DNA from 4 places in the Pseudomonas sp. MDT1-16 genome. Region 1 is predicted to be linked to each of the others. Evidence: predicted binding sites of a transcription regulator. Region 1 holds the regulator's gene; each other region holds the start of a gene.
The links. The regulator FliA, encoded in region 1, starts transcription of late flagellar genes. The targets are predictions, from matches to a motif close to CTAAAGTTTNNNNNNNNNNNGCCGNTAA.
Positions count from the first base shown of each region.

Region 2: a site for FliA is predicted at 2,063-2,090, ahead of motA (flagellar motor stator protein MotA). Genes of this name have one in related genera too.
Region 3: a site for FliA is predicted at 1,746-1,773, ahead of ACYZT3_RS14260 (methyl-accepting chemotaxis protein). Genes of this name have one in related genera too.
Region 4: a site for FliA is predicted at 2,545-2,572, ahead of ACYZT3_RS10735 (methyl-accepting chemotaxis protein). Genes of this name have one in related genera too.

Region 1 is NZ_CM142717.1:4,424,971-4,428,591, forward strand. Features, by position in the region: gene ACYZT3_RS20300 (protein phosphatase CheZ) at 1-632, opposite strand, end outside; gene ACYZT3_RS20305 (chemotaxis response regulator CheY) at 655-1,026, opposite strand; gene fliA (RNA polymerase sigma factor FliA) at 1,194-1,934, opposite strand; gene fleN (flagellar synthesis regulator FleN) at 1,931-2,761, opposite strand; gene flhF (flagellar biosynthesis protein FlhF) at 2,878-3,621, opposite strand, start outside.
Region 2 is NZ_CM142717.1:801,243-804,863, reverse strand. Features, by position in the region: gene motB (flagellar motor protein MotB) at 1-979, opposite strand, end outside; gene motA (flagellar motor stator protein MotA) at 1,143-1,994, opposite strand; gene ACYZT3_RS03575 (HDOD domain-containing protein) at 2,161-3,621, shown strand, end outside.
Region 3 is NZ_CM142717.1:3,131,604-3,135,224, reverse strand. Features, by position in the region: gene ACYZT3_RS14275 (MmcQ/YjbR family DNA-binding protein) at 1-356, shown strand, start outside; gene ACYZT3_RS14270 (DUF1294 domain-containing protein) at 353-781, opposite strand; gene ACYZT3_RS14265 (undecaprenyl-diphosphate phosphatase) at 778-1,608, opposite strand; gene ACYZT3_RS14260 (methyl-accepting chemotaxis protein) at 1,899-3,533, shown strand.
Region 4 is NZ_CM142717.1:2,396,899-2,400,519, forward strand. Features, by position in the region: gene ccoN (cytochrome-c oxidase, cbb3-type subunit I) at 1-133, opposite strand, end outside; gene ACYZT3_RS10730 (alpha/beta family hydrolase) at 231-908, shown strand; gene ACYZT3_RS10735 (methyl-accepting chemotaxis protein) at 949-2,514, opposite strand; partial or broken gene ACYZT3_RS10740 (CPBP family intramembrane glutamate endopeptidase) at 2,618-2,701, opposite strand; gene acnA (aconitate hydratase AcnA) at 2,829-3,621, opposite strand, start outside.

The DNA of each region.
Region 1 (3,621 bases):
GCAAAGCGGTCCACCTGACTGGCCATAAGTACGAGCTTGAGCAGGTTGCTTTCAACTTCGGTGACCAATTGGGTCACACGCTTGATCACCTGACCGGTGAGGTCCTGGTAATCCTGAGCGAGCAGAATGTCGTTGAGGTTGCTCGACACCACGCGATTGTCTTCGCTGCTGCGGGTCAGGAAACCGTCGACTCGCCGGGCCAGTTCGCGGAACTCTTCAGCCCCGACTTCCCGACGCATGAACCGTCCCCAGTCGGTGCTCAAGGCCTGGGCTTCATCGCTCAGGCCGTTGACCAGCGGCGTGGCGTTCTCCACCAGGTCCATGGTGCGGTTGGCCGCGGCCTCGGTCAGCTTGACCACATAGCCCAGACGCTCGGTGGCGTCCGTGATCTGCGACACTTCCTCGGCTTGCGGCATGTTCGGGTCAATCTGGAAATTGACGATCGCGCTATGCAGCTCGCGAGTGAGCTTGCCCACTTCCTGGTACAGGCCGCGGTCACGGGTCTGGTTGAGCTCATGGATCAGTTGCACGGCGTCGCCGAACCTGCCTTTTTCAAGGCTTTCGACCAGTTCGACAGCGTGTTTTTTCAGGGTCGACTCGAAATCGCCCTGTGAAGATTCGTTATGCTCCATAGCTCCCCCGTGGCGCAGTTTCTTAACCGATGCGTTCGAAAATCTTTTCGATTTTTTCTTTCAACGCCTGGGCCGTAAAGGGTTTGACCACATAGCCGTTAACACCGGCCTGGGCTGCCTCGATGATCTGCTCGCGCTTGGCCTCAGCGGTCACCATCAGCACCGGCAGGTGCTTGAGCTTTTCATCGGCGCGCACGTGGCGCAGCAGATCGATACCGGTCATGCCGGGCATGTTCCAGTCCGTTACCAGAAAGTCGATGCTCCCGCTGTTGAGGACCGGAATGGCAGTGGTGCCATCATCGGCCTCGACCGTGTTGGTGAACCCAAGGTCACGCAACAGGTTTTTTATGATCCGCCGCATCGTTGAGAAGTCATCAACGATGAGGATTTTCATGTTCTTGTTCAATTCGACCTCCAAGCAGTCTTAAACGCGCCCAGCACCTGGACACGCCATTTCAATCAATCCGGCAAAGCACTCAATGACTGTCTGGAGCACAACAGATCGGGACTCGTGCGGTTCAACACCCCACCAGCCACGTTCGCAGTGTCCCCACACTGCCTTCAGCGCGCTCGCCACTCCCCCAAACGCCCCCGCAAACGGGCCGCGCACTGGCTGTGTAACTGGCTGACCCGAGACTCGCTGACCCCCAGGACCTCACCGATTTCCTTGAGATTCAACTCTTCGTCGTAGTACAGCGCCAACACCAGTCGCTCACGCTCCGGCAAATTGGCAATCGCGTCCGCCAGTGCCATCTGGAAGCGTTCATCTTCCAGATCGCGCGACGGTTCGAGATGAGCACTGGCGCCATCCTCGTGCAACCCTTCGTGTTCGCCGTCCTGCAACAGATCGTCGAAACTGAATAACCGGCTGCCCAGGGTGTCGTTCAAAATCCCGTAATAATCGTCGAGACTCAATTGGAGTTCGGCCGCAACCTCGTGATCTTTAGCGTCACGACCGGTTTTAGCTTCAATCGAGCGAATGGCGTCGCTGACCATCCGGGTATTGCGGTGGACCGAACGTGGCGCCCAGTCCCCCTTGCGCACTTCATCGAGCATCGCGCCGCGGATTCGAATGCCCGCGTACGTCTCGAAGCTCGCGCCTTTGCTGGCGTCGTATTTGGTCGACACTTCAAGCAGGCCGATCATCCCGGCCTGGATCAGGTCTTCGACCTGGACACTGGCCGGCAGACGCGCCAGCAAGTGGTAGGCAATGCGTTTAACCAGTGGCGCGTAACGCTCGATCAGCTCGTACTGCGCGTCACGTGCCGACTTCTTGTAGAGGTTGTAGCCGCTGGCTGTCATAGCACCGGTCCTGCCGTTTGTTGCACGAGGCGCTCGACGAAAAACTCCAGGTGCCCACGCGGGTTGGCAGGCAACGGCCAGGTATCGACCTTCTGTGCAATGGCCTTGAACGCCAGGGAGCACTTGGAACGCGGGAAGGCTTCATAGACGGCGCGCTGCTTCTGCACGGCCTTGCGCACGCTTTCGTCGTAAGGCACCGCGCCGACGTATTGTAAGGCGACGTCGAGGAAGCGATCCGTGACCTTGGTCAACTTGGCGAACAGGTTGCGACCTTCCTGCGGGCTCTGGGCCATGTTGGCCAGGACGCGGAAACGGTTCATGCCGTAATCGCGGTTTAGCAGTTTGATCAGTGCGTAGGCATCAGTGATCGAGGTCGGCTCGTCACAGACCACCAGCAAGACTTCTTGCGCTGCGCGAACGAAACTGACTACCGACTCACCAATGCCCGCAGCGGTGTCGATCACCAATACGTCGAGGTTGTCGCCGATATCGCTGAACGCCTGGATCAGGCCGGCGTGTTGGGCCGGGCTCAGATGAACCATGCTCTGTGTACCGGACGCGGCCGGGACGATGCGGATGCCGCCAGGGCCTTGCAACAATACGTCGCGCAGCTCGCAGCGGCCTTCGATCACGTCGGCCAACGTACGTTTGGGTGTCAGTCCCAGCAGGACGTCGACGTTCGCCAGCCCCAGATCGGCGTCCAGCAGCATGACGCGCCGGCCGAGTTCAGCTAGAGCCAGGGACAAGTTCACTGACACGTTAGTTTTCCCGACGCCACCTTTGCCGCCGGTCACCGCGATCACCTGTACGGGATGCATGCTGCCCATGAATTTTCTTTACCTTGTCTTACTTAGACGGAGGCCACATTACTGGCTGCGCGTTCACAAAATGAACAATGCATGGCAGACCATCGATGTAGGTACAAAAACAGTTCATTAATACCTCAGCCGACCTGCTTGGTCGGGCTGTGGTAAATATCAGCGAACATGTCAGCCATGGCTTCTTCGCTGGGTTCTTCTTGCATTTGCACGCTGACGGCGCGACTGACCAACTGATGACGACGCGGCAGATGCAAATCATCCGGAATCCGCGGGCCATCGGTCAGGTAGGCCACCGGCAATTCATGACTGATGGCCAGGCTCAACACCTCGCCCAGACTTGCCGTTTCATCCAGTTTAGTCAGGATGCAGCCAGCGAGCCCACAACGCTTGTAACTGTGATAAGCGGCCGTTAGAACCTGTTTCTGGCTGGTGGTTGCCAACACCAGATAATTTTTCGATTTGATCCCACGACCGGCCAGGCTTTCGAGCTGCATGCGCAGTGCCGGATCGCTGGCCTGGAGGCCCGCGGTATCGATCAGCACCACGCGTTTGCGCAGCAAGGGCTCCAGCGCCTGCACCAGCGACTGACCCGGATCGACGTGAGTCACCGACACATTGAGGATCCGGCCGAGGGTCTTGAGCTGCTCCTGAGCGCCAATACGGTAGCTGTCCATGCTCACCAACGCGATATTCTGCGCGCCGTACTTGAGCACGTAGCGGGCAGCGAGCTTGGCCAGCGTGGTGGTCTTGCCCATGCCGGCAGGGCCGACCATGGCAATCACACCGCCCTCTTCCAGCGGCTCGACTTCCGGTGTGGCGATCATCCGCGCCAGGTGCGCCAGCAACATGCGCCAGGCCTGACGAGG
Region 2 (3,621 bases), 2.6 Mb from region 1:
TCAAGCGCTCGCGAAGCTCATGCGCTGGCAACGGCTCTTTATCCGCCGGCAACGCATTCGGATCGGCTGGCGTGGCGGGCACTTCGCCTGGGCCACCCTGCCCTTGCGTCGGCTCTGGAACCGGTTCTGCACCTTGCGAACCTTCGATGGCCCGCTGGGCTTTCTTGGTCAGCACCACGATGTCGATACGGCGATTGACCGGGTTGAACGGGTTCTCGCGATCGAACAACGCCGACGAGGCATAACCGACGACGCGTGCCACCTGCGCATCCGGATAGCTGCCGGCGATCAGCGCACGACGTGCAGCGTTGGCACGGTTGGCCGAGAGCTCCCAGTTACCAAAGTCACCGGTGCCCGTGTACGGTTTGGCATCGGTGTGGCCGCTGATGCTGATCTTGTTCGGCACCGCTTTGATGGTGTCGGCCATGGCCAGCAGGATGTCTTCGAAGTACGGCTTCAGACGGGCACTGCCAGAGTCGAACATCGGCCGGTTTTCAGCGTCCACGATCTGGATGCGCAAACCGTCCGGCGTGATCTCAAACAGAATCTGGTCTTTGAATTTCTTGAGTTGCGGGTTCTCTTCGACCTTGTTCTGCAGTTCTTGCAGCAACAGCTCGAGACGTTCCTTCTCGACCTGCTCGGCCATCCCTTCAACCTGCTCGGCGTCGATGGTCACCTTGTCCGGCTGCGGCTGGGATTTCACCTCGGGGTTGAGGGTGTTTTCCGGCGCCAGGGTCGGCGTGCCGCCCAAGTCGATGATGTACGGCGTGCCGCTTTCGGAAAAACCGACCGGGTCCTTGAAGTAACCGGCGATGGCGATCTTCTGCTCAGGTGTTGCGGTGGACAGCAGCCACAGCACCAGAAAGAACGCCATCATCGCCGTCGCGAAGTCCGCGAAGGCGATTTTCCAGGCGCCCCCGTGATGCCCGCCGGCGATGCGCTTGACGCGCTTGATAATTATCGGCTGGTTATTTTCCATGATCTAAGTGCCCTGTCTCACAAATACTGTTCCTTTTTGGCGGTGTCTGTTGTCGCCATACTGCGTTGCCGCTCCTCGCCATAGCCGGCTATGACTCGTCGCGGCGCCTTGTCTGGCAACAACAGCCACTCGCCAAAAAGGAACGTATTTGCAAGACAGGACACTAGCGACCGCGAACCGCTTGTTCCAGCTCAGCAAAGCTAGGACGGTGCGCCGGGTACAGAACCTTGCGGCCAAACTCTACCGCCAGCGATGGCGGCATGCCGGAAGCGGAAGCGACCAGCGAGGCCTTGATGGCTTCGTAGACGTTCAGCTCTTCCTTGGCATCGTGGGCCAGGGAATGGGCCAGCGGACCGAAGAAACCGTACGCCGCGAGAATACCGAAGAAGGTACCGACAAGTGCCGCACCCACGTGCAGACCGATGGATTTCTGGTCGCCTTCGCCCAGGGAGGCCATGGTCACCACGATACCGAGTACCGCCGCGACAATGCCGAAACCGGGCATGGCGTCGGCGATGCCGTTCACCGCGTGAGACGGATGCTCGAGGTCTTCCTTGAGGCTATAGAGTTCCATGTCGAACAGGCCTTCCAGCTCATGGGGAGCCATGTTGCCGGAGGACATAATGCGCAGGTAATCGCAGATGAACGCAGTCATGCGTTCGTCTTTTAGCACGGTCGGGTACTTGGCGAAGATCGGGCTCGCGGCAGCATCTTCGATGTCGCCTTCAATGGCCATCATGCCTTCGCGGCGGCTCTTGTTGAGGATCTCGTAAATCAGGCCAAGCACTTCAAGATAGAAGGTGTGGTTGAAACGCGAACTGAACATGCTCAAGGATTTCTTGAGCACGTGCATGGTCATGTAACTAGGGTTGGCCTGGAGGAATGCGCCAAGGGCCGCGCCACCGATAATCAACACCTCGAAAGGCTGAATAAGGGCGGCAATTTTGCCATGGGAGAGCACGTATCCGCCGAGCACGCTCGCGAATACGACGATGATGCCGATTAATTTAGCCATAGGTAGGAGAGCACTTACTGAGTCGGGTTCAAGGTCATATTCGGAAGTTAAAAAATCTCTTCTTCTACTTATCGGCAAAACTGCGCCAGACTATAGCCAGTTCAGGCGAAAAGCCAATTTGGCCCGATCCGGGCATAGGTAATGCAGACGATGATCGCGTCCAACCATGGCTAACGAAACGAACGTTCCAACTCCAAAACCGACCACTCTTGAAGGCTGGGTCAAGCTTCTCGATGGCGTGCGCCTGCCCGTTCCGCAAGCCAGTCACGACCGTGTCTGCAAGGCCATCGCCAACAGTCGCAGCTCCCTGCGCGATATCGCGGAACTGATACAGGACAGCCCGGCGCTGGCCTTGAGCGTGATTCGCGAAGCCAACCGCCACACCCATGGCAGCATGACCGAGCCCGCAGAAAACCTTGAGGTGGCAATCAATCGCCTCGGTTTGAAGCGCACCGAAGAGCTGCTCGCCCGCCTGCCCGCCGAACCTCAGTCCGATATCCCGGTTGCCCTGCGTCAGTTGCAGCTGATCAGCCAGCACGCGACTCAACAGGCCAACGGTTTTTTTGCCAGTCGCCTGGCCCGGCTGTGGCAGGACATTCACTGGGGCAGCCTGCTGTTTCTCTCGCCGCTGTGGCCGATGGCGTTGACCCATCCGCAGCTGCTCGAAGAATGGGAGCTGCGGGTCATCCATAAAGGCGAGTCGGCGCACAAAGTCGAGAAGCAATTGTTCGGCGCACGCCTGCTGGAAATCTGTCTGGCGCTCGTGGACATCTGGCGCCTGCCGATCTGGGTGCAGCAGGGTTATCGGCTGTTGCTCAACGAGCAGCGTGAGCTGGTGAAAGTGCTGCGCATCGCGCGTGACAGTGATCATCCACTGCGCCAGCAGAACCGCCTCGATGACGATCCGACCCTGCGCCGCTGGCTCAATCAACCGGCCAATACGGTGCTGCTGGCCAACGGTCTGGCGCTGTCGGCACAACACGCCTGGGACAGCCCTCACAGTGAACGCTGGCAATACCTGACCAGCCTTTACCTGCAAATGCCAATGGACGAAGTGCAGCAGCAGTTGCACCAACAGGCCGCCAACAGCGCCCGCCATCACGCCATGCCAGACCTTTGGCACCCGGCCGTGTCGCTGATCTGGCCGTGGGGGATGAACCGCGTGCACGCAGGCTTGCTGCCAGCCCCGGCGCCGACTGCCGAAGACCTGACGAAATGGCGCAGACAGTGTGCCGAGTTGCTGGTCGAGCCGAGTCGCTTCACCAATGCCATGCACTTGACCACCTCTGCCCGGGACGCTTTGGTCGCGTGCGGCATGCGTCGGGTGATGATCCTGATGGCCGACCGCACTCACGCCAATCTGCGAGTGCACCAGACGGCCGGGCTGCCAAAAGAAGTGGCCGGTCTGAACTTCGTCGTCAGCCAGAGCACCGTGCTGCAACGCCTTCTCTCGCAGCAGGCCCAGGTACGCCTGACGCCGGCCAACAACGCACAATTTTCCGCCCTGTTACCGGCCAGCCTGCGCTCGCAGTTCGGCGGCGAACACCTGCTGCTACGCTCACTGGTCAATAACGGCCGGGTCATCATGATTGTGGCGGCGGATCAGGGTGGCGGGCCGTTCTCGGAA
Region 3 (3,621 bases), 1.3 Mb from region 1:
AGGCTGGACGTATGAGCGAAGAGGACGTCGTGCAATTCTGTCTCGCACTGCCGGGTGCGCGGGAAGATTACAAGTGGGGTGGCGTGCGGGTGTTTTCGATTGCGGGGAACAAGATGTTCGCCTTGCAGAATCTGCGGGGCGACTCCCTGGCCTTCAAGGTCGACAAGGACGTGTTTCTCGGTCATTGCGACCGCCCGGGAATCCGCCCGGCGCCGTATCTGGCGCGAGCTCAGTGGATCATCATGGAAACGCCCTACCCGTTGGGCCCTGAAGAGCTGCAAGGCTTGTTGCAGCGTTCCCATCAATTGGTGGTGAGCAAGTTGCCCAAGCGTACCCAGGTCGGACTGCTGCTTTAAAACAGCGCCAGCAGATTGGCCCCCATGAACAATTGATCGATCCAGAACACTTGGTGCAGCAGCACGATCACCCAGAAGATCAGCTGAAACGACACTTTGCGCGTCTTGTGCCGAAACAGCTGCTGTGCCAGCAAGGCGCCCGGCCAGCCGCCGGCGAGTTCCACCGCATGCAGCACGTTTTCCGGCGTGCGCCAATGGTCGGCACGCGCCTTGCGCTTGTCGCTCCAGTACAGAAAGAACGCCAGCACGCTGACGATCCCGTACGCCGCCAGGGGAATTACCGAAACCCCGCGCAGCCACAACGACATCGCGCCGAACAGCGGCAGCGCGCACAGCACCGCGAACACCAGCAGTTTCAGCCGTGGTTGCTGGATCTCTCCTCCAGGCTTGCGTCCGGGCTTGTTGCGCGAGCTGCCATCATTCATGGCTTAACCGCGGTCCAGTCGATCCAGCCGAACTGCCAGGTGGCCAGGATGACCAGGCCGAACGCGATGCGATACCAGGCAAACGCCGCATAGCTGTGGCTGCCGATGAACACGAGCAAGGCTCTGACGGCAATCATCGCGAAGATGAACGCCGTCACGAAACCGATCGCGAACACCGGAAAATCAGCCGGAACGAACAGGTCGCGATACTTGTAGCCTGAGTACACCGCCGCGCCGACCATGGTCGGCATCGCCAGGAAGAAAGAAAACTCGGTGGCGGTCTTGCGCGACAAGCCGAACAGCAAACCGCCAATGATCGTCGAGCCGGAGCGCGAGGTCCCGGGAATCATTGCCAGGCACTGGGCAAAACCAACTTTCAGCGCGTCTTTCCAGGTGATTTCGTCGACGGTGTGGGCATGCACTTCATGCTGACGCTTCTCAGCCCACAGCATGACGATACCGCCCACGACCAACGCCGTGGCCACGGTGATCGGGTTGAACAGATACTCGTGGATCAGATCAGCGAAAATCACCCCCAATACCACGGCTGGCAGGAAGGCGATCAGCAGGTTCGCGGTAAAGCGTCGAGCGCTCGGCTGCGTCGGCAAACCGATAACCACATCGAATATCTTGCGGCGAAACTCCCACACCACCGCCAGAATCGCCCCCAGCTGAATAATGATGTTGAACGCAATGGCCCTCTCGCCACCGAAGTTGAGCAAGTCCGCCACGATGATTTGGTGACCGGTACTGGAAATGGGCAAAAACTCCGTCAGCCCTTCTACAACGCCTAAAATCAATGCCTGCAAGGCGGTCCAAAGATCCATCAATCCCCCAAAGGCGATGCGCAAAAGCATGCCCCGTTAATAGGTGTCAGAGCGTTAACTGCGATCAGCGTAGCTGAAGTGCCGCGCGCGCAGGATCCAGACAAAACCGTAAAAATTCCGTGAAAAATCAACTTGGATTCAGGTTTTTCCGTGCGGGGCCGAAATCCTATCAGACAAGTCTGATTAACGCTGCCGCGTTATTGGACTTGGGTCGGATATGACCGATAGGCAAAGTGTGGTTGGATGCTGGCGATCATTTATTACAAGAAAAAAACCGGAGTGGCAGCGTTATGAACAGCTTGCGCAGTATGTCGATCAGCCGACGTTTGTGGCTCATCTTGATCGTGGCCGTGATGATGCTAATGACGTTGGGCGTTTTGATGCTCAAGCAGATTCACGATGACCTGTACCACGCCAAGGCTCAGAAAACCCAGCATGTGGTGCAAACCGCCAGTGGCATTCTGACCTATTACCACGACCTCGAAACCGCCGGCACGCTCACCCGCGATGCTGCGCAGAAGCAGGCACTGACAGCCGTTCGCGGTCTGCGCTATGACCAGAATGACTACTTCTGGATCAATGACCTGACGCCGGTGATGATCATGCACCCGGCCAACCCGAAGCTCGATGGCCAGAACCTCTCGGCAATCCGCGACCCGGATGGTTTTGCCTTGTTTAACGAAATGGTCGCCGTCGCCAAGAGCAAGGGTGCCGGCACGATCGACTATCGCTGGCCTAAACCGGGGGCCAGTGCGCCGGTAGAAAAAACGTCCTACGTCAAACTGTTCGAGCCTTGGGGTTGGGTGATCGGTTCGGGCGTGTACATCGATGACATGCAGGCCGAATTCTATGCCCAGGTCTGGAAGGCCTCGTTCGTGGGGCTGGTGATTGCCCTGATCATGGCGCTGCTGGTGATCCTGATTGCCCGCAGCATCGTGCGTCCACTGCAGGAAACCGTGAACGCCATGGCTAACATCGCCAGCGGCGAGAGCGACCTGACCCGCAGCCTCGACACCCATGGCCAGGATGAAGTCACGCAACTGGCACGGCACTTCAACGCCTTCACCGCCAAGCTGCGACTGGTGATCAAAGAACTGCAAGTGTCCGCCAGTGCCCTGGGCCAGTCGTCCAGCGAACTGGGCAACGACGCTGCCCAGGCCCAGCAACGCAGCCAGCAACAGTCCCAGCAAATGGAACTGGTGGCCACTGCCATCAATGAAGTGACGTATGGCGTGCACGATGTTGCGAAAAACGCCGAGCACGCCGCCAGCGAAATGCGCGATGCCGAGTCTCAGGCGCAGCAAGGTCAGGTCAATATCGATGGCAGCCTGCAACAGATCGACAAATTGTCGTCCACCATCGATCAGGCGGTGGAAGTGATTCGTACCCTGGCCGCCGAAAGCACGCAGATTGGCAGCGTCCTCGAAGTGATCCGCTCCATCGCCGAGCAAACCAACCTGCTGGCCCTCAACGCGGCCATCGAAGCCGCCCGGGCTGGCGAGCAAGGTCGCGGTTTTGCGGTGGTGGCCGATGAAGTGCGACTGCTGGCCCAGCGCACCCAGAAATCCACAGCGGAGATCCAGTCGATGATCGAGCGCCTGCAAAGTCATTCCGAAGCGGCGGTCAAAGTGATCGGCGACAGCAGCCGTGCATCGCAGTTGACCATCGAGCAGGCCGGTCTGGCCGGTGCAAGCCTGAATGCCATTGGCCAGGCGTTGCGCAACCTCAACGGGCTGAACGCCTCCATCGCCAGCGCGACCTTGCAACAGGCGCATGTGGTCGAGGACATCAACCAGAACGTCACCCAGGCAGCCGGTTTGTCCCACAGCACGGCGCTGGCGGCCGAACAGTCGAGCGTGGCCAGCGTTCACCTGAAGGAATTGAGTGAGCAGTTGAACGGTCTGCTCAAGCAGTTCCGGGTGTAACCGCCTTTGTGGCAGTTGCCTAGCTCGGCAGCTGCTACAAAGGACAGCGCACGCCGGTTCTACTCGGTAGCGTCTGCCGTTACAATCC
Region 4 (3,621 bases), 2.0 Mb from region 1:
TAAGTTCAGGCCAGACCAATTGAGCCGCGAGAAAAACCCCGAGGCCCATGCCGACGATGCCCCACACCACCGTCATAATGGCGAATTGGCGGACCACCTTGTAGTTGTAGGCGGTACTGATAGAAGTGTTCATGGTTCCCCATCCACGGTTCAGCCGAAGTGAAAGGCGTTTGCGCAAGGCAGACGCTCCCTTCGCCTGGAGTTATAGGCAGACTAAAAGCGAGGCAAGCATGGACAAAGAGCACAAGGCCAGTATTGACGGGGGTCAATGGGCGCAGTGTGTGGCGGAACATGGCTGGCTGTGGGACGCCGCCTCGGCGCCGTCATCGACGACGCTGATTCTGGCTCACGGTGCCGGTGCACCGATGGACAGTGGCTGGATGAACGACGTGGCTGCGCGCCTTGCTGCTCAAGGCGTCAATGTGCTGCGCTTCGAGTTTCCCTACATGGCACAACGGCGCATCGATGGTGGAAAACGTCCACCGAACCCTGCGCCAAAGTTGCTGGAGTGCTGGCGTGAGGTGTATGCCGTGGTGCGACGCCATGTCGCTGGACGTCTGGCCATTGGCGGCAAGTCCATGGGCGGGCGGATGGCGAGTTTACTGGCCGATGAGTTAGGGGTGGATGGGTTGGTGTGTCTGGGTTATCCGTTTTATGCGGTGGGCAAACCGGAGAAACCTCGGGTCGAGCATCTGGCCGCGCTCAAGACACCGACGTTGATAGTGCAGGGTGAGCGGGATGCGCTGGGGAATCGTGAGGCCGTCGAGGCTTATACGTTGGCACCGAGTATCGAGGTGTTCTGGCTGGTGGCGGGGGATCATGACTTGAAGCCGTTGAAGGCTTCGGGGTTTACGCATGAGCAGCATTTGGAAGCTGCGGCGCAAAAGGTAGCTGATTTCCTTGGTTAAGCGATCGTTCCCACGCTCTGCGTGGGAACGATCAGGACGATCAGCGGTTAAACCGCTCCACCAACGAATACTGAGTATTCGCCGTCTTCGTCAGCTCTTCACTCAACAACGCCGAGTGTTGAGCCTGTTCCGACGTCTGATCCGCCAGTTGCGAGATGTTGCTGATGTTGCGGCTGATTTCTTCGGCGACAGCGCTTTGCTCTTCGGTTGCGGCGGCAATCTGGGTAGTCATGTCGGTGATGTTGGCCACCGCTTCGCTGATCCCCACCAGTGCCTGGTCCGCTTCCAGTACCCGCGCCACACCTTCTTCGGCCTGGCGATGCCCGGCTTCCATGGTTTGCACCGCGGTGCTGGCGGTTTGCTGGAGCTTGGCGATCAGCGCGTGGATCTGCCCGGTGGATTCGCTGGTGCGTTGCGCCAGTTGACGGACTTCGTCGGCAACCACCGCAAACCCACGCCCCATCTCGCCGGCACGGGCCGCTTCGATGGCGGCGTTCAAGGCCAGCAGGTTGGTCTGGTCGGCGATGCCTTTGATCACATCGACCACGCCACCGATTTCGTCGCTGTCCTTGGCCAGTTGGTTCACGGTCATACCGGTTTCACCGACCACCACCGACAGACGCTGGATGGCTTCGCGAGTTTCCCCGGCGATGTCGCGGCCGCGACCGGTGAGGCGATTGGCTTCCTGGGTGGCGTCGGCAGTGCGTTGCACGTGGCTGGCGACTTCTTGAGTGGTAGCCGCCATCTGGTTGACGGCGGTGGCCACTTGCTCGGTTTCGACGCGCTGGCGTTCCAGGCCGGTGGAGCTTTTGTGCGCCAGGGTGTCGGACTGTTTCGCTTGCTCGGTCAGGTGCTCGGCGGTGTCCTGCAGACGGGTCAGGCAGGTTTTCAGGCGGGCTTCCTGGCTGAGGATCGACATCTCCAGACGTGCTTGAGCGCCACGGCTGTCGGTGTACATCTGCGCGATCAGCGGGTCGGAGGTCGTCTGTCCGGCCAGTTGCAGCAGACGCTTGAGGCCGCGCTGTTGCCAGCTCAAACCCAGCAAGCCCAATGGCACAGAGAGACCGGCGGCCAACGCAAAACCCCATTGGGAGTTGAGCGACGCACCGATCATGAAGCTCAGTTGGCTGACCAGAATGAACGGCAGCCAGTCCTGCAGCACCGGCAGCCATTTGTCTGTTGAAGGAATCGCCGACTTGCCCTGGTTGATGCGTTGGTAGAGTGCTTCGGCACGCTGGATCTGTTCGGCGGTGGGTTTGATTCGCACCGACTCGTAACCGACCACCTGGTTGCCGTCGAAAACCGGTGTGACGTAGGCGTTAACCCAGTAGTGATCACCGGTTTTGCAGCGATTCTTGACGATGCCCATCCATGGCAAGCCTTGTTTCAGTGTGCCCCACATGTGCGCGAACACCGCGGCCGGAACGTCAGGGTGACGGACCAGGTTATGCGGCGCACGGATCAGCTCTTCACGAGAAAACCCGCTGATCTCGACGAACGCATCGTTGCAGTAGGTGATCACGCCTTTGGCATCGGTGGTGGAAATCAACCGTTGCTGAGCCGGGAAGGTCCGTTCGCGTTGTGTATTGGGTTGGTTGTTACGCATGGCAGTTTCAATCCGCAAGGCTTTGACTGGTTGTCGGCGCTGTCAGGAATTAGTTGAAATTTTTTTTCAGTAATCAGCATTGCGTCGCAAAACGGCCATTGCGTCAGCCGGCGAGCATCGGATAGGTGAACAGGCCGAAGTGCAGCAAGTTCGAGCCGAAATGGGTGGCGATGGCGGCCGCCAACCCAGCACGACAGTGATCCCGGCCCACCAGCCGAGTCGGCCGCAGATCAGTGGATGTTGCGAGGGGGGCGATTATAAGCAGCACACAAACAAAAACACCGCCCGAAGGCGGTGTCTGTGTCAGCAGGCTGTTACGAGGCAATCAACTGCCGCAACACGTAATGCAAAATCCCCCCTGATTTGAAGTACTCCACCTCGTTAAGGGTATCGATCCGGCACAGCACCTCGATTTTCTCGCGGCTGCCGTCTTCACGGGTGATCACCAGCGTCAGGTTCATCCGCGGTGTCAGCTCGACGCCTGTCAAACCCAGAATATCCAGCGTCTCCTTGCCGGTCAGGTTCAGGCTCTTGCGGTTTTGATCCAGCTTGAACTGCAAGGGCAACACGCCCATGCCCACCAGATTGGAACGGTGAATCCGTTCGAAACTTTCGGCAATGACCGCTTTCACACCCAGCAGATTGGTGCCCTTGGCCGCCCAGTCGCGGCTCGAACCGGTGCCGTATTCTTGCCCGGCAATCACCACCAGCGGCGTGCCTGAGGCTTGATAAAGCATGGCCGCGTCGTAGATCGGTATTTTCTCCCCGGTGGGCATGTAGATCGTATTGCCGCCTTCTTCGCCGCCGAGCATCTCGTTACGGATGCGGATGTTGGCAAAGGTGCCGCGCATCATCACTTCATGATTGCCGCGACGCGAGCCGTAGGAGTTGAAGTCCCGCGGTTCTACGCCTTTCTCGCGCAGGTAATGGCCCGCCGGGCTGTCAGCCTTGATGTTACCGGCCGGGGAGATGTGGTCGGTCGTCACCGAGTCGCCGAGCAGCGCGAGGACCTTTGCACCGACGACGTCTTTGACCACCGGCGCCGGGCCACCGATGTCATTGAAAAATGGCGGGTGCTGGATGTAAGTCGAATCGTCTTGCCAGACA